2 regions of the Flavobacterium facile genome follow, and region 1 is predicted to be linked to the other one. Evidence: riboswitches for the same ligand, from Rfam matches in the RefSeq annotation. Region 1 holds a riboswitch; the other holds the start of a gene.
What was found. Region 1 has a riboswitch for cobalamin ahead of UEQ13_RS12375 (TonB-dependent receptor plug domain-containing protein). Riboswitches for the same ligand answer to the same signal wherever they lie in the genome.
Positions count from the first base shown of each region.

Region 2: another riboswitch for cobalamin. It lies ahead of UEQ13_RS14265 (PAS domain-containing protein); the one in region 1 lies ahead of UEQ13_RS12375 (TonB-dependent receptor plug domain-containing protein).

Region 1 is NZ_JAZAYT010000034.1:406,836-416,642, reverse strand. Features, by position in the region: gene UEQ13_RS12410 (iron ABC transporter permease) at 1-425, opposite strand, end outside; gene UEQ13_RS12405 (ABC transporter substrate-binding protein) at 426-1,556, opposite strand; gene UEQ13_RS12400 (bifunctional adenosylcobinamide kinase/adenosylcobinamide-phosphate guanylyltransferase) at 1,708-2,214, shown strand; gene UEQ13_RS12395 (Dph6-related ATP pyrophosphatase) at 2,216-2,860, shown strand; gene cobT (nicotinate-nucleotide--dimethylbenzimidazole phosphoribosyltransferase) at 2,882-4,534, shown strand; gene UEQ13_RS12385 (adenosylcobinamide-GDP ribazoletransferase) at 4,651-5,457, shown strand; gene UEQ13_RS12380 (histidine phosphatase family protein) at 5,442-5,963, shown strand; cobalamin riboswitch at 5,995-6,205, shown strand; gene UEQ13_RS12375 (TonB-dependent receptor plug domain-containing protein) at 6,280-8,196, shown strand; gene UEQ13_RS12370 (DUF4252 domain-containing protein) at 8,343-8,861, shown strand; gene UEQ13_RS12365 (DUF4252 domain-containing protein) at 8,868-9,404, shown strand; gene UEQ13_RS12360 (helix-turn-helix domain-containing protein) at 9,587-9,790, opposite strand; gene UEQ13_RS12355 (hypothetical protein) at 9,794-9,807, opposite strand, start outside.
Region 2 is NZ_JAZAYT010000035.1:369,020-378,826, reverse strand. Features, by position in the region: gene UEQ13_RS14275 (TonB-dependent receptor plug domain-containing protein) at 1-1, shown strand, start outside; gene UEQ13_RS14270 (HmuY family protein) at 27-650, shown strand; adenosylcobalamin (AdoCbl) riboswitch at 800-934, shown strand; gene UEQ13_RS14265 (PAS domain-containing protein) at 1,005-1,487, shown strand; gene UEQ13_RS14260 (acyl-CoA thioesterase) at 1,497-1,883, shown strand; gene UEQ13_RS14255 (lycopene cyclase family protein) at 1,925-3,061, shown strand; gene UEQ13_RS14250 (LamG-like jellyroll fold domain-containing protein) at 3,190-5,490, opposite strand; gene UEQ13_RS14245 (LytR/AlgR family response regulator transcription factor) at 5,587-6,237, opposite strand; gene UEQ13_RS14240 (sensor histidine kinase) at 6,239-7,930, opposite strand; gene UEQ13_RS14235 (hypothetical protein) at 8,427-9,254, opposite strand; gene UEQ13_RS14230 (BrxA/BrxB family bacilliredoxin) at 9,405-9,807, shown strand, end outside.

The DNA of each region.
Region 1 (9,807 bases):
AATAAAACTAAAAAACTTCCGAAGAAAGCACCAATTAATATTCCGTAATCATTCACTAATAAATCTGCAACAAATGTTGGCAGCAAGAAAGAACCCATAATCACAATGGCTACACCTAAACTCGCACCAGAACTTAAACCTAAAACATAAGGTCCAGCTAATGGATTTCGAAATAAAGTTTGCATAATTAAACCAGAAATACTCAATCCAACACCAGTTAAAATGGCAACAATAGCTTTTGGAAATCTGTAATCTAAAACGATATAAGTCCAAGTGTGTTTTTCATGGTTTTGATTTAGTAAAATTTCGCATACATCTCCAAATGGAATTAATACATTTCCTAAAGCTAAATTAGCCAGAAAAGCTAAGATAAGTAAGGAAAATAATCCTATAAAAAGCGAGCTATTTTTAAACGTTTTTTGCATTTATTTGATTTTTGTGGCAAAAGTAAATTCGTAGTTTTTCATCAATTCTGGATGTAAAATTTTTATAAAATCTTTCAAAACTAAATCAGGACGAGATGTACTTTGTTCGTAATAAATAACGCCACTTGTTTTTCCCTTCTTAACTTCAAAACTATATACTTCTCCTTTTTTAAAGGCATCGAAAGCGGCATAATTTGGGTTGGTAGTTTTCATGTTATTTAAAGAACTGAAACTGCTTGTTATCCATTTATCTGCGGCGTGAGCGGTTTCTAAAACTTTTTCAAAACCTAAAGGCGTACTTCCAGTTCCTTTCGTTTGTTTCCATAAATAATCGCCTTTTGCCTCCTTCATATAATACGCCAACCAACTATTTCCATTAGGAACAAACCATTGATCTTGATACAACGAGCCTAAAAATATGGAAGGTTGTTTCTTTATATTTTGAACTAAAGCTAGGGTTTCGTTATAATTTTTTTCAATCGAATTAAAAATGTCATCTGCTTCTTTTTCTTTTCCGAATAAAGCGCCATATAATTTAATCCATTCTGCTTTTCCAAGTGGGGTTTGTTCCATCCAATCCGCTTGAATGACAATTTTGATTCCGTTTCGTTCTAAGTTTTTTAAGGTTGGATTCACATTATCGACACAAAAAGAAACTAAAACATCAGGATTTAATTCTATGATTTTTTCAATATTCAAACTTTCATTTTGCCCTACATTTACTATCTTTTTTTGCTCAATTAAAGCTCTTGTTTTTTCTGACGAAATGTAATCGGTATGAGGAAATCCAATTAATTTTTCTTCCACTCCTAATTGCTCTAAAAATGGAATGATAGTCGTAGAAGTAACTATAGAATTTTTTAGAGGAACGTCAATAACTGGAAATTTTGAATAAGTACTTGGGATTTTACTATTATTTTTTCTTAAAACATAAGTAAACGTTTCTTTAGCATTCGGCCAAGGATTTGAAACTTTTACGATTGTAAAATCTTTTCCTTCTTCAATAGATAAACTTTTAGCATACTTGATGTTGTTTCTTTGAAGTTCAATTTCATTAGCAGAAGTTTCTTTCTTGCAATTAAATAGGAATAAAGATAAAAAGGTAAAAATAAATAAGTAAAAGCGATTCATTGTTGTTGTTTTTGCAAATGTATAAAAAAAATGAGGGTTTAATTTTTGAAATTCGTAAAAATACTATCTTTACGAAGTGATTAGATCTTAAAAATATTTTCATTAAAATTGGAAAGCCTTTTTGATCTTACAAACCTATAAAATTATAAGAATGATATATTTAATTACTGGTGGAGAACGTTCTGGAAAAAGTAGTTATGCTCAAAATGTAGCATTGGAACTTTCAAAAAACCCAATGTATGTGGCTACAGCCCGAAAATGGGATGGCGATTTTCAGAAAAGAATCGACAGACATCAGAGTGAAAGAGATGAAAATTGGACTAACATTGAAGAAGAAAAAAACTTGTCTCAAATTGATTTTAAAGGAAGAGTTGCCATTATAGATTGCGTCACTTTATGGTTAACGAACTTTTTTGTAGATACGAAAAATGACGTGGAACTTTCTTTAGAATTGGCTAAAGCCGAAATTGAAAAGTTAGCTTTAATGGAAGACACAACGATACTAATCATCACAAATGAAATCGGAATGGGCGTTCACGCAGAAACGCATATTGGTAGAAAATTTGTAGAATTACAAGGTTGGGTCAATCAGTTTATAGCCAAAAAAGCAGATAAAGTAACTTTTATGGTTTCTGGTTTACCGATGCAAGTTAAATAAGATGAGAGTATTAAGTTCTTGGAGTGGTGGAAAAGACAGTTGTTTCGCCTTAATGAAAGCAGCTGAACAAGGATTAAAACCGACAGTTTTGCTAAACATGATGAATGAAAACGGAAAAGTTTCGCGTTCACATGGTATTCCGTTGTCGATTTTAGAACAACAAGCCAAACAAATTGGTGTACCTTTAGTAGCAGTTCCGGCATCTTGGAATGAGTATGAAAAAAATTATATTGCGATTTTACACGAGATTAAAAAACAATACGAAATTAAAGGTGTTGTTTTTGGTGATATCGATTTAGAGCCACACCGAGAATGGGAAGAAAAGGTTTGTAATGCGGCAGAATTGAAAGCTTTTTTACCCTTATGGCAACAAGATAGAATGGAGTTGGTTTTTCAAATGATTGATGCTGGAATTGAAACCATGATCGTTTCGTGTAATGTAGAAATGGGCGAAGACTATTTAGGTAAAATCGTAACCAAAGAATTAGCACTCGAATTGCAGCAAAAAGGGATTGATGCTTGTGGCGAAAATGGAGAATATCATACTTTAGTGATCAATTGTCCGATATTTAAAAATAAGATTGAATTGCCAAAATTTACCAAGAAAACATACGATAATTATTGCTTTTTAATTTGGGAAGAATAAATGATGAGTTTACACGAAATTATGAAACAAAGAAGAGATACGCGTCATTTTACAACGGATGAAGTACCTCAAGAAGTTTTAGATAAAGCCATTTTAGCAGGACATTTTGCGCCAAGTGTTGGATTGACAAATGCGACCAGATTTTATATTGTTCGAAAAGCAGAAATTAAATCTGAAATAAAAAATATATTTCAAAATTATCACGAGAAAGCCGCTAATTTAACGGATTCTCCATCTCAAAAAGAAAAATATTTACAACTAAAGTTAGAAGCCATTGAAGAAGCGCCAATCGGATTGATAATTGCCTACGACAGAAGTGTTTTAGATACTTTCACCATTGGAACTGTTGGTAGCAACGAATCCATAAAATACAGTGCGGTTTGTGCGGCACAAAATGTTTGGTTGTCTTTAACTGAACAAGGTTTTTCGATGGGTTGGGTTTCTATTTTAAATCATTACGATTTTAAAAACCTATTAAATTTTCCAGAGTATATTGAACCTATTGGCTATTTCTGTGTGGGAAAACCCGCTACAAATTACGATAATCAACCCATGTTACAACAATTAAAATGGAATGAAAAAACCGTTTTACCAGTTGTGACTGAAATTGAAAATACAATTATAAAAAAAGAAATACATTTTGAAAACGAAATCACAGAAACAAGTGCTTCAAAAATTTCAAGCGAAATCATCCAAAAAAAAATAGATACTAAAACCAAACCATTAGGTGCATTAGGAAAGCTAGAAACTATTGCGCATCAAATTGCAACGATTCAACAAACGTTAGAAATACAAATCACAAAACCCACTTTAGTCGTTTTTGCAGCTGATCACGGAATTGCCAATCACGGAGTAAGTGCCTATCCGCAAGAAGTAACCCGTCAAATGGTAGAAAATTTTCTAACAGAAGGCGCAGCAATTAACGTGTTTTGCAAACAAAATAACATTGATTTAAAAATTGTAGATGCTGGTGTCAACTACGATTTTCCAAAAATTGAAAAATTAATTGATAAAAAAGTAGCGAAAGGTACACAATCGTTTTTGCAAACTCCAGCGATGAGTTTACAAGAATTGCATTTAGCGTTTCAATTCGGTAAAGAAATTACGGAACAAATTGCCAATTCAGGAACAAATTGTATTGGTTTTGGAGAAATGGGAATTGGAAATACTTCTTCGGCTTCGGTTTTAATGTCGGTTTTAACCCAAATTCCAATTGCAGATTGTGTTGGAAAAGGAACTGGAGTTGATATTGAAAAATATAATAGGAAAGTCCAACTTTTGTCGGATGCAATTTCGACTCATAACATCACTAATTTTGAGGAAACTATAGCTTGTTTTGGAGGTTTTGAAATCATACAAATGGCTGGAGCGATGTTAGAAGCAAACAATAAAAACATGCTTATTTTAGTGGACGGATTTATTGCGACTGTCAGTTATTTAATCGCATCAATCAAAAATCCTGAAATAAAAAAGAACGCGATTTTTTGTCATTGTTCTTCTGAAAAGGCACATATCACCTTATTAAATTATTTAAATGCAGAACCACTTATTAATTTAGAAATGCGCTTGGGTGAAGGAAGTGGAGTAGCAGTTGCTTTTCCAATTGTACATTCCGCCGTTGCCTTTTTTAACGAAATGGCAAGTTTTGAAAGTGCCGGAGTAAGTAATAAATAGAAGAGCCAAGTAAAAGGAGCCAAGTAAAAAGTTAAAAGAGTCAAGTAAAAAGTAAAAGAAATACTTTGCGAGCCTTGCGAAAAACTTTGCGTTCTTTGCGGTTAAATATAAAAAACATGAAAAAACAATTAGATATATTTTTTACAGCTTTAATGTTTTACACAAGAATTCCTTGTCCTAAAAACATTACACACGATCCAACGTATCTAAACAAAGCCACCAGATATTTTCCTTTAATTGGATATATAGTAGGTGGAATTGGCGCAATAGTTTTCGCCCTTTCTTATAAAATATTTTATTTAGAATTAGCTATTCTTTTTAGTTTGTTGGCTAATGTTTTAACAACTGGTGCGTTTCATGAAGACGGTTTCGCAGATGTTTGCGACGGTTTTGGTGGCGGTTGGACAAAAGAAAAAATCCTAAAAATAATGAAAGACAGCGCCATTGGTGCTTATGGTGCGATTGGTTTAGTATTGTTATTTGCAATTAAGTTTTTCGCTTTGAAAATGGTGCTAAATGAATTTATAACTCATCCTTACATTCAAGATGATATTGTTTTTGTTTCATTTTTATTCTTTATCGTAACACATTCTCTTTCAAGATTAACCGCAATATCTATTATTTTCACAACGGATTATGTTCGTGAAGATGAATTATCTAAAAGCAAACCCATCGCTAAACAAAATACTTGGAAAGAAATTGTTGGAGCATTTGTTTTTGGGTTAATTCCTTTTTTAAAATTAATTTCTATTTCTTGGTGTTTTCTTTATTTATTGATACCATTAATTTTGACAAATGTTTCACTAACACGTTATTTTAAAAAATGGATTGGCGGTTACACAGGAGATTGTTTAGGCGCCACGCAACAAATTGCAGAAGTAGTATTTTATTTATCATTTATAGCATTATGGAAATTTATTTAGTTCGTCATACGGAAACTATTTGTGAAAAAGGGATTTGTTACGGTCAAGCCGATGTGGATATCAAAGAACCATATTTAGATATTTTTCAAGAAATAAAAGCACAACTTCCTATTGATGCTAGTGTGTATTCTAGTCCATTACTAAGATGTAAAAAAATGGCTGAATTTATTTCTGACAATATCATTTTAGATAAACGCTTAATGGAAATGAATTTCGGAAATTGGGAATTGCAGCCTTGGAACGATATTCCACAAGAAGAAATCAAACCTTGGATGGATAATTTTGTTACCGTTCGCGTTCCTAATGGCGAATCCTTTGAAGATTTACATGAACGTGTAGGTGAATTTTATTCCGAATTACTTCAAAAAAAAGTAGCTAAAATTATTGTTATTTGTCATGCTGGCAGTATAAGAAGCATTTTATCTCGTTATCATAAAACCAATCTTGTGGATGCTTTTTCTTTGTATTCTGTAAATTATGGTGAAGTTTTTCGTTTGGAATTATAAGTAAAAATAGGAATTGTTGAATTTATTCGTATTTTTGACCTCGAATTATGGTTGGATTTTGCGTTTTTCGTAAAATTCATTAAAAGGGAATCAGGTTAAAAACCTGAGCTGTACCCGCAACTGTATGCTAATAAGGTTATTGTTACTACAAATCCACTGAGTTTGCTGAATTTTTTTCAGCATCTTGGGAAGGAAAACAATAATACGCAAGCCAGGAGACCTGCCTCAATTCATTGTATCAAGCTTTCGGGAGAAAAAGTTTGGGTATGGGTAATTCTATGCTTTTTTCCTATTTTTTAAAATTTAAAAATTAAAGATGAAAACAAATTTCATTAAACTTGCCACGTTTTTAACGTTGGGAACTTCTTTTGCTATTGCACAAGAACAAGATGCTACAAAAACTATTGAAGAAGTAGTAATTACGGATACTAAATTTGCTCAGAGCAAAGCAAAATCAGGAAGAAGTATTGAGAAAATCACACAAAAAGATTTAGAACAAAGAAAAGGTCAAAGTGTAGCTACTGTATTAAGTCAGTTGTCAGGATTTGAAGTAGTTGGTAACCAAGGAAGTGCTGGAAAAAATTTAGATTTATTTGTTAGAGGTGGAAACACCAATCAAGTTTTAATTTTAATTGATGGAAATCCGGTAGTTGATGCTTCAAGTATTTCATCAACATATGATTTACGTTTATTACCAGTAGATCAAGTAGAAAGTATTGAAATCTTAAAAGGAGCTTCTACCGTTTTATATGGACCAAACGGCGCTTCAGCTGTTATTAATATTACTTTAAAGAAAGCGGTAAAGAATAAAGTTTCAGGTACAGCATATATTAATGTTGGAACTCAAAACACAACAGAAAACCACAAATTACATGGAAAAGAATCTAATCAAGGTTTTTCATTTAATGGTTCTAATGGAAAAGTTTCGTTTTTAACTTCTTTAAATAGTACAGAAGTTAGAGGTTTAAGTGAAGCAGCTGGTGTAAATTTTGAAGATGATATTTTCTCAAGATTAAATTTAAACCAACAATTTGGAGTAAAAGTGAATGGAAAACTAAATTTAGATTTTTTCGCAAATTACGATAAATTAAAATCTACTTTTGATGACGGTTCTTTTTCAGATAATGAATTTAATTCGCTATCAAGTGAGCAATTTAGAGCCGGTTTTACACCAACTTTTAAATATAAAAAAGGGGAATTTAAAATTAATTCTTCATTTGGATTATTAGAAAGAGATTATACTAATTTTGACACTTGGAATGGTATTTCAAATTCTTTTTATAAATCAAGAAATGTGAATGTTGATGCCTTTAATAAATATAATGTATTAAGTTCATTATATTTAGTAACTGGAGTTCAATTTCAATTTTTTGATATGAATCAATTTACTCCATATGGTGATATTCTTGGAAATGTTGCTAAATTTAATGTAGTAGATCCTTATTTAACAGCTGTTTATGAAACCAAAATTGGATTAAATATAAATACAGGTATTCGTTACCACAAGCATAGTGTTTATGATGATTATTTAATTTGGAATTTTAATCCATCGTACTCAATTTCTAAATTAGGATTAAAATTTTATGGATCTATTGGTGGAGCAGTTGTTTCTCCTACGTTATACCAAGTATATTCTCCATACGGAAATTCAGCACTTACACCTCAAGAAAATACAACAGCGGAATTAGGTTTTGAAAAACAATTGTTTAACAAAAAAGTAATTTTTACTGGTGCAGCATTCTTCAGAGAACAAGATAATTCAATTGTTTTTGGAAATTTACCAAGTCCACCATGGGGACAATATGTTAATATTGCTGGTATTAATAAATCTAAAGGTTTTGAAACGAATGTAACTATTAAACCAATTCAAAAAGTTACAGTGAGCGGAAATTATACATTTGTTGAAAATGATGTGTTAATTGCAAGATTTGTTGCTAAACACAGAGCTAATGCAAATTTATCTGTAGATATTACTAAAAATATTTCTTGGAGTGCTCAATATCAATACATCAACCAAAGAGATGTAGCTTATTTTGATAGTACTACATTTGCAACTGTTGCTACTCAGGTTCCTGCTTATCAATTGGTACATACAAATTTAAGTGTAAAGTTATCAACGAATTTAAGTATGTTTGCTGCTGTTCAAAATGTATTCAATGAAGATTTTGTTGAAACAGTTGGATTTACTTCAAGAGGAAGAAATTATAAATTAGGATTAAATTTAAAATTCTAATTAACTGAAATAGAAAATTAAAGTTATGTTTCCAAAAGGATTTAAGGTTTTTACTTTAAATCCTTTTTTTCTGTAACAAAATCACAAAACGAATGTCTTATCTTTGGAATAGAATTTGATTACTTAAAATATAAAATTATTTAAAAATGAAAAAAATTATTGTTTACGTAGCTTTGTTAGTTTCTTCTTTGGCGTTTTCTCAAAATGCTTTTGATAAATTAGAAGATAAAGAAGGTGTAGAAAGCATTGTAGTTTCGAAAAAAATGTTCGAAATGATGAGCAAAGTGAAAGTTGATGCAAAAGATAAAGAAATGCAACAATATATGAACTTGCTTAAAAAATTAGACAATTTGCAAGCCGTTTATACGTCGCAACCAAAATTAAGTGGCGATTTAAATGGAGCTGTAGCTACCTATTTAAAAGGAAATCCGTTAGAAGCAATTTCTACAACTACTCAAGAAGGTAATGTAATTAAAATTTATGGTAAAACGGATACGAATCAAGCAAATGTTAAAGAAGTTTTAGTTGTGGTAAATGGAAATTTCAATGGTGTAAAAACTTCAGTTTTATCTATTAAAGGTGATTTTCCTTTAAGCGAGATTGCTTTAATCGTAAAGAAGTTAAACATTCCTGGAGCAGATATTTTAAGTAAAATTTCAAAATAAAACATCATGAAAAAATTAATTGGTATTGCTTTAGTTGTAGTAATGATGAGTTGTAAAGATGAAGAACCATCTTTGCAAAAATACTTCGTAAAAAGTGGCGAGAAAAAGGAGTTTATGTCTATGGATATTTCTTCATCGATTTTAAATGTGAACGAAAGTAAATTATCTGCTTCTGAGAAAAAAGCTTTAGCTTCATTTGAAAAAGTAAATGTTTTAGCTTTCAAAAAAGATGAAAAAAATAACGCGCAGTATTCAAAAGAAGTAAAAGAAGTAAAAGAGATTTTAAAAGATACGACTTTTCAACCTTTGATTAAATTAAATGGGGTGGGACATAACGCTTCAATTATGTTGGTTGGCGATAATAAAGAAATTGACGAATTAGTTTTATTCGGAAATCAAAAAGATCTTGGTTTTACTGTAATTCGTGTTTTAGGTGATAATATGAAACCAGAAGATGCGATGCAGTTTTTCAGCATCTTACAAAAATCAAATATAGATATGGAACAACTTAAACCTATTTTGAATTTCGTAAATAAGAAATAAGTAAGTTTTTATAAAAATACAAAATCCCGATTCTGTTGAAGTTTCGGGATTTTTTTATGTTAAATAACCTATTGTTTTAAATAGTTATTTTGCCGTCAGTTCGAGTGGTTTTTTGGTATCTCATTCCAAAATGAGATGCCAAAAAAATGTATCGAGAACCTTTTCTGTTGAAAATAACTTGATTACTCTGTATACTCCAAAATATCTCCAGGCTGACAATCTAACACTTTGCAAATGGCTTCCAACGTACTAAAACGAATGGCTTTTGCTTTTCCTGTTTTTAAGATGGATAAATTCGCTAATGTCAAATTGACCTTTTCTGAAAGTTCATTTAACGACATTTTTCGCTTTGCCATCATCACGTCTAAATTTACAACTATAGCCATAATTTAAACTGTTAAAT
Region 2 (9,807 bases), on a different contig from region 1:
ATTATTTTAAACCTAATTTAAACATTATGAAGAATTTCAAAACAATTTTAGTATTAGCAATTTCAGTTGCTTTTTTTTCTTGCTCAAAAGACGATGAGCCAACACCAACTGCTACACCAACAACACTAACCGTAAAAACCTTTTCTAATTTGCATGCGCCAGTTACTGGTGGTGGTGGGCAACCCGTAAGTGGAGAATTTGTAAAATTCAATTTTGCAACAGGACAAATTGTAACCGCAGGAGACAATTGGGACATTGCTTTTCGCTCTACTACAATTCTAGTAAATGGCGGAGTTGCAGGAACAGATCAACCAGCAAGAACAGGTATTGCAGCTGCATCTGTTGTTACTGGAACTTTTGCAAACATTATAACAGCTCCAACAGATAATTTATTTGCACAAGATACAGAAACAAGTTACGCAATACCAACTGGTTCTGGAAATGGTTGGTATAATTATAATGGTGCTACTAATGTAGTCTCTCCAATTGCAGGAAAAGTAATTGTAGTAAAAACCCACGATGGAAAATATGCAAAAATGGAGATTTTAAATTATTATCAAAACGCACCTGCAAACCCAACAGGAACAGAACCATCAAGATATTATAAATTTAATTTTGTTTACCAACCTAATGGAAGTAAAAACTTTTAAAATTATTCTATAAAAAACATAGAATAAAAAAATTGAAGTTTCTAATTAAACTTTGAATTTTGTTTGTGTTTGATTAAAGACTGCCCTTTTTGAGCAGTCTTTATTTTTAAATTCATAACTTTACCAAATATTAAAATCAATTTTTGAGAAGTAGTTTTTACTTTTCAATGTGGAATCGAGTTAAATTCTCGAACTGTCGTGCAACTGTGATTTTCTTTTAGAAATAAGTCAGATACATATAATTGATTTTTGTTTACGCATCACGAAAGTGCATAAGCTAGAATTTTCTTCATTTCACTATAATGAAGAAACGCTCTGTTTTATTCGCTTTTATAACTTTAAAACGAATAAAAAATGTTTGACAAATACGACCAAGCTTGGGCTAAATATCAAAAAAAATTAAGACTTAAACCTTTACCGTTGCTTTCTTGGAATATTTTTAGCCATCAGATTGCACCAATTACAGCTTTTAATTCCCTTCAAAAAAACTGGGTAAATAAGGAAGATTATTACAATCAGATTGCCAATAAATCTGTGATTGTAACAGATAGTAAGCTTACCATTATTTTTGCTACTAAAGAAATTTCTGAATTAACGGGCTATCGTTCTTCTGAAATTATTGGACAAACTCCAAAAATGTTTCAAGGTGCTTTAACGGATGATAGAACTAGAGAAAAAATCAAAATGGCAATTAGCAAAAATCATCCTTTTAAAGAAATCGTCATTAATTACAAAAAAGATGGCACTTGCTATAAATGCGAAATCGAAGCCTATCCAAAATTTGATACCAATAACAATATAGTAAATTACATTGCATTCGAAAGAATTGCCTCATAAATCAAACCGATGAAAACACAAGAAGAAAAAATCAAAGATTCTACAACAAGAGTTTTTAAAGCTGTATTTCCTAACACAACCAATCATTACGATACTTTATTTGGTGGAACTGCCATGCAATTTATGGATGAAGTTGCTTTCATCACAGCAACCAGATATAGTCGCCAAAAAATGGTAACCGTAAGTAGTGATAAAATAGATTTTAAAAGACCAATTCCACACGGAACTATTATAGAATTGATTGGAAAAGTAACCTATTTAGGGACAACCAGTTTAAAAGTGAGAGTCGATATTTTTATTGAAGAAATGTATTCTACTTCAAGAGAAAAAGCCATTACTGGTGAATTTACTTTTGTAGCGATAGACGAAAACAAAAAAGCTGTTAAAGTGGAATAATCTTTTTTCAAATTCCATCTAAAAGAAGTACTTTTGAAACTATGAACTACTATCATTACATATTTACCGGAAACGGATTATCAGCTTTATTAACCCTTTTTGAAATGATTCAATCAGGACAATTTTCTGATAAAAAAATACTTTTGATAGATTCAGATTTGAAAAACAAAAATGATAGAACTTGGTGTTTTTGGAATTCCGAAAATTTATTTGACGAAATTATTTCTAAAAAATGGCAAAAAGCTTGGTTTAAAAATGAAAGTTTCATTAATCAATTAGATTTAAATCCGTACGACTATAAAATGATTCGAAGTGCGGATTTTTATAAGTTAATTTTCGATAAAATTGCAAAACAACCCAACATTGAAATCTTTCAAGATGAAGTGACTGATTTTTCAGAATTAGGAAAGCATTGTGTTGTGAAAACGAAAACCAAATCGTTTACGTGTAATCAAGTTTTCAATAGCATTTACAACCCAAAATTAGTAAAATCGCAAACTAAATTTCCTTTGGTGCAACAACATTTTATTGGTTGGTTTATCAAAAGCAAGGAAACTGTTTTCACAGAAGATTGCCCAACTTTTATGGATTTTTCTGTCGAGCAGAAAGGAAATACGCGATTTATGTATGTGTTACCAACTTCTTCAACCGAAGCTTTATTAGAATATACTTTATTTTCTAAAGATTTGTTACCGAAAGAAGAATACGAAAGCGAAATTGAAAACTACATTCATAAATTAGGCATTACCGAATATGAAATTGTAGAAAAAGAACAAGGTAACATTCCAATGACGTGTTTTCCTTTTTGGAAAAACAACAGTAAAAACATCATAAACATTGGTTCAGCTGGTGGTTGGAGTAAAGCCAGTACGGGTTATACGTTTAAAAATTCGGTAAAAAAATCAAAAGAATTAGTTCGGTTTTTAAAAACAGGAAAAGACTTTACCAAATTTCATAAAATCAACAAGTTTTGGTTTTACGATTTACTACTTATTGATATTTTGTATCAAACCAATCAACACGGAAGCGCTATTTTCTCAAGTATGTTCAAAACAGGAAAAGCTGCCTTAATTTTTAAATTCTTAGACGAAGAAACTTCTTTTTGGGAAGATTTAAAAGTCATTTGGATGTGTCCGAAAGGGTTGTTTATTAAAGCATTGTGGAAGAGAGTTTTTTAGTTAAATAAAAAAAGCCAGCTAAAGCTGGCTTTTTTATTATGAGAAACAAATAATCATTCCTATTGAAAATATTAGAATATATATAAGGATTAACAACACCTCTAATCTTTTATCTTCTTTTAACTTCATTATTGTTTGATTAATTTGAAGGTATTTAAATTACCTTTTTGATTAGTAACTGTTAGTAAATAGATACCATTTGTATAATTAGATAAATCTATGTTAGAAGATCCAACAGATACTTTATTAGAATATACTTTCTTACCAATCATATCAAATACCTCAACAGTACTATCTTCTTGAGTTTCGATAGCAAAAATGCCGTTTGATGGGTTTGGATATATTTTAATGTTGTTAGCCACTTCAAAACTTTCGTTGCTCAAAACCGCGCAATTTGTCCCAGTAACAATAGGAGAACCAGCCAAAAAGTTTGATGTTGTCCCAGTTTTTGTAAAATTAACTAAAGTTCCATTATTGGCATTACCAGATGCATCTGTAAGTGTAGTAATAGTTGTATTATTTGCAGCATCTGTACCTTGATTGAATTTATAATAAGCTACTAAACTATTTTGAGTTGAAGGGCTTGGTAATTCGCAATTCATATTATTTTGAATTTCCGCTAAAGGTAATGCTCTATTCCAAATACGAACTTCTTCAATATCTCCATTAAACACTGCTCCAGACCCGTATGCGCCAATTTGCATATTACCTCCAACAGTTGCTGATACGCTATTGTTTTCACTTACTAATATTTCATTAATATACAATTTCATAGTAGTGGTTGGCGCGTCATATGTAACTGTTACCATATTCCATGTATTTAATAAAGACGATGCATCTGCCAAAACATGTTGAAAATTACCATTATTACCTGCTCTAATATTACCACTCCAAATCCAAAATACCTCATTAGAATTTGATATAATGTTTTGACCAGCACCAGAGGATATGTATGTAGGTCTAATCATAGCTTGTTTGGTATAAGAAGATCCTCCAGAAATTAAGTTTGATAAATTAACATAATCATTAACACCATCAAAATTTAAATGAGTGGCTGGAATTGAAGCATTCACCGTAACTACAATTTCTGTTCTTGCGCTTTCACAACCATTTGCATTTGTACTTGAAACCCAATACGATGTTGAACCAACTGTTGCTGTACTTGGTGTTGGTGCAGTTGTACCTGTTCCACCAGTAGCAGTTGTGTACCAAACTAAACTTGTACCGTTTGCACCAACTGTTGCAGTTAAGGCTGTTGCAGTTGCTCCTTGAGCATAAGTTACTGGTGTTGTAACTGTCGCTACAGAAGGAATTATAGAACCTGTTGTAACTGGTGAACCAGCCAAAAAGTTTGATGTTGTCCCAGTTTTTGTAAAATTAACTAAAGTTCCATTATTGGCGTTTGCAGTAGCATCTGTTAAACTAGTAATAGCTGTATTATCTGCAGCATCTAAACCTTGGTTGAATTTGTAATTGGCTACTAAACCTGTTTCATTACCTTGTAATTCACAATTTTTGGAACCGTTTATTTGTTCTGCTGTTCTAGCTACGTTCCAAATACGCACATCTTCCATATTACCATTGAAATGGCGAGGACCAAATGTTGGGTTATTCCCAATTAAAACTTGGTCTACTGTATTATTAATGTTTCCAGAAGTTGCAACTACATTTTCTAAAACACCATCAATGTAGATTTTAATAGAATTTCCTCCTAACGTTCCAACTACGTGATGCCAATTACCATCAGTAACAGAAGAAGTTGAGTTAACTTGTGAAGAAGTAGTACCACTGCATGTGAAATTAACAGTTCCTGTGCTATTTAAATGTAATCTCCAACTATTATCGCCTTTTATAACTAACGCATCCCATTCATCAGGTGCAACGCTTGATTTTACCCAAACCTCTACTGTCATTTGATTGGTAAAATCAAAATTTGATTCATTTGGCAGTGTAATAAAATCATCAACTCCATCAAAATTTAAATGGGTTGCAGGTGCAAAAACATCAACTCTTTGTGTTGTAGATGTTAAAGTACCTGTAAAACCACACGATGTTGCCGTAGGATTTGATAAAACAGCATAATAATAAAATGTTCCTGCTTGGGATGTGCTTGGCAAATAAGTCTTAATATCTACAATATTATATTCATTTGGTGTCGATTGAGTTGCTGAGCTGACCAATACTCCACCAACTGTAGAGTTTACAGTGTTTCTATACCATGTTAAAGTGTAACTTGTAGCAACAGATGGTTGGCTATTACCAAAAGCACAAACATTAATTGAAAGACTTAACGGGTTTGCTGTTTGATTTATTTGATATGATTGTCCACCTGTTAAAGGATCAACACTTGATACTTGAAATACATAAGTTGCAAAACTGTGATTGAATACTAATAAAAATAATACAATCAGATAATACTTTTGTTTCATAATTTTTGAATTTGTGATTTGACGCAAAAGTATTTTTTACTTCTAAGAAGAAAAAAAAAATGTTAAGAACTGCAGAACTTTGTATAAGAACGTAGATTATAGCTTAAAATCGAGGTTTCTTGAAAGTGGTATTTCAAAATCCTCGATATAAAGAAAGGCGCTAGTTTTTTTAGTTATTTTGACTTGATTTATAATATACGAACGATGGACTTTTATAAATTTATCGGATTGCACTTCTTTTAAAAAAAAGTCTAATGATTTTCGGATGGTGAATTTTTTATTCTCTAATTGAATGTCAATATAATTTGCATCGCTTTTTATAAATAAGATATCGTCTACATTTATTTTTACTTCATCATAACCGTCTTTGACAACAATATAGGTAGGTTTAATGTTAATAGAAAACAGTGTAATGGCAGCAACTAAATCAATCTTTTTTACTGGTTTTGTTAAATAGGAAATAGGATTGGTTGAAAGTGCTAATTGCAGTGTTTCCAATTCGGTTTGACCTGTTATGAAAATAATTTTAGCTTCAGTCACATATTTTTTTGCCCATTCAATTCCTGAATTTTTTCCTTCTACATTAATGTCTAATAAAATTATATCTGGAACAAAAGTTTCTAGAAGTTCAATGGCTTGATTAATTTTATAGGCAATTTCTATTTGATGCCAATTATTATCATTTAAAATGTTTTTAATATGATTTGCTGTTAAAACCTGATCTTCAACAATTAGTATTTTTGGCATTTTATAATGGTTTTTTAAAATTGAGTTGAAATCCGTTTTCGGTATTAATTGTGTGTTGTACTTCTAACTGCATACATAATTGTTCTACAAGTACTGGTTTTAAAACTTTTTGTTTACTGTTTTTACCGTTATCTTTATAGTTGAAATCTAATTGATTAGTAATAATATCAACAGATAACTCAATTCTCTTTTCTTGTTTAACTTCAAATGCATGTTTCATAGAATTAATTATTAGCTCTGTGATTAATAAACCTAAAAACAAAGCAGTATCAGAATCTACATCCACAATATCAACTACCATATTTAAGTGAATATTTTCTTCTAAAATTAATTCATCAAAATTATTTTTAATATCTAATAAATATTCTTGCAGGTTTATAGTGTTTATGTTACTCGTAGTATATAAACATCTATGTAATGTTGCAATAGCTTCTACTTTTGTGAGCAAACGTTTAAATTCAGATTTTTCATTTTCATTTTCATTTTTCCTTATTCTGTTTTCAATTAAAACAGCAATAAGTTGCAAGTTATTATTTACTCTATGATTTGTCTCGCTTACTAAGAATTCATTTTGCTTAGATAATATTTTAAGTTGTTTGTTACTTTTATTAGATTTGGTATAAAAATAACCTATTAGTAACGTTATTAAAACGGCAATCAAAAATAATCCTATGAGAAGATATAATTTAGCTTTGTTAGAACTTAATTCTTTATCTTTATTTATGATTTCTAACTGATTAATTTTTATTTCATTTTCTTTATCTTTAAGCTTATATTTTGTTTCTAAGTTTAGAACTAATTCTTCTTTTTTTAACTCATTATACTTAGTTGTAAGTTCTGACCTATATTTTAAATATTCATAGGCTTTTTCTATATTGTTCAATCTAAAATACAGGTTTTGAATGTTTTCATTAAAAATAATTTCATTATAATAAAACTTGTGTTTTTTAGAAAAATTAGCAGCATATAAAGCTACATTTAATGCTTTTTCTAATTGATTGCTTCTTGCTAAAGCCATTATGTAACTTATATAAGCATCAGCTTCTTGCTGGAGCAAGTTATTGCTTTTTGCAAATTGAATTATTTCTTCTATATATTTTATGGAAGTTTCGTAGTCTTTTTCACGTTCATAAACACCAGCAATTTCTAATAAGGAATAAAAAACATTATCCTTATCGTTAAGTTCTTTTGCAAGTTTTAAGGACTTTTTTGCATATAAAAGTGTAGAATCTTGAATATGAAAGTATTCCGTAAAAAGGGCTGCTTTTCTATTGTAATATTTAGCTAAATAAAGGTCTTTAATTTTATTTTTCTTTAAAACAACTGTCGCTTTTTCTAATTGCGCAACAGATTCGATATACATTGCTCTTTTTCTATAAAACTCTGCCATTTTAACGTGATACAAAAACTCTAATTGAATATTATTCGTGTTTTTGATTATTTTATAAGCCTCTGTATAATATTTGTTGGAAGTATTATAATCTAATTGTAGTTTATAAGTTTCTGCTAAACCAACAAACAATTTAATTTTAAGTTCATTGTTTGTGGCTTTTTTTAAATTATTCTCGAAATATATTTTTGCTAATTCGAGTTTGTTTTCATTAATTAATTTTTCACCAATAGCATAAATAGCATCGTGTTGGGCAAACGACCATTGAAATATAATAAGAAAAAAAAGTATATATGATTTCATTTAAGTTTTCAATTTCTTTTTCCTAGCTACAGGAAATAATACACTATATAAATTTATTAACATCAAATATAGTAAAAAGGCTTCAACTTCTCGAAGCCATAAAATTTTTAAAGGTTGAATTTTTTAATATTTAAAAGACAAGTGTCTGCCTTGTTTTTTCACCAAAGTAGCGATAAAATTCAGTTTTTACGCTATAAGTATAGAATAGGCTGTCAGTTATATTTCATTTTGACTTATTGGTTTTTACTTTACGAATTGCCTTTTGAATATTTGTAGGAGCTTCTTCTATTTGATTATTTTTATATAAAATGCAGCTCGATTGTACTCTTTTTCTTGAGTAAAAATCGAAAACGAAAGCATTAAAAAAAACAAACAAAATTATTTTATAGAATTATTTTTATCAAAAAATAAGCCAATAAAAGTATGAGAAATATAATTATTAATTAAAAAAAGGTGTAAAAGGCAAAACTTTGTATGTAAAAATAAAAACGCAGTTTTATTCTTCTTCCAAATACTTCTTATTCACTAATTTTATATTCGTGTAAAAATTATTTGCATCTGTAAAAGTAGCGCCTTTTTCATCAAATCTTTTAAAAGTAAAATCGCGTAATTTTTCTTCTATACTTAAAGATTTCAAAACCATTTTATTTTTTACAATTTCAAAACTCATGGCTACTTTTTCTCTTTGGTAAATCCAATTTGAGGTGAATTTGTGGTTTTTACCAATACTTTCTTCACTCGTATAAAAAAACGGATAAGGCTCTTGTGTTTCGTAATTCAATTGCAATAAATTGTAGTTTTTATCTACAACAAAACTGCCTTTATAAAAACCTTTTGATTCGAAAGTCACCAATAACTCCTCATTATCTAACCATTCTCTTGTAAATACATATCCATTTGGATGACTAAAAAAATCAAGATCTGCGGTAGTTAAATTTTTACGAATAGGAAAGCCAGAAAGCCAACCAATTGGCGATTCTTCAGCTGAATAATTTTTAAAAATATCTTTAAAATCAGAAAACCAATTGTCTTTATTTTCAATCACGTTCTTTTTTGAAAACGTATTATTGAAATTCGTGATTTTTATAATTTGCGCTTCACTTCTATTGATAATCGTATCAGAATTTCTCAAATTTACTTGACGCAAATGGAAAACAAAACTGGTGGTATCTGTTTTTTTAAGCAATTGCTTGTTCAATCTTTTTAAGATGGTCGCCATTTTAGGTTTGCTTTTTACACTAACCGTTTCAATTTCGGCATCCTTAAGTTCTTGGGCAAAACTGAATGTGGTAACACTTAAAAAAAGTAAAATATAATATCGCATGACTTAAATAATTGATGCAAATATAAAACACTATTTTCATGATTTGATGAAATTTATATAACGATAACAAATCTTTATGATAAGTTTATATGTGTAAAGCTAAAAACTTTGTAAATTTGTACATTATAAACGCTATTTAAATACAAAAATATGTATCCAGAAGAAATGGTAAAACCCATGCGTGCAGAATTATCTGATGCTGGTTTTCAAGATTTATATTCAGCTGAAACAGTTGAACAAGCAATAAGTAAAACAGGAACAACTTTAGTAGTTGTAAATTCAGTTTGTGGTTGTGCCGCAAGAAATGCACGTCCAGGAGCAAAAATGAGTTTAGAAAACGTAAAAAAACCGAGCAATTTAGTAACGGTTTTTGCTGGCGTTGATAAAGAAGCTGTTGACAAAGCAAGAGAACATATGTTCCCTTTTCCTCCATCTTCACCATGTATGGCTTTATTTAAAGATGGTGAATTGGTTCACATGTTAGAACGCCATCATATTGAAGGTCGTCCAGCAGAACTTATTGCAGAAAACTTAAAAGACGCTTATAACGAAT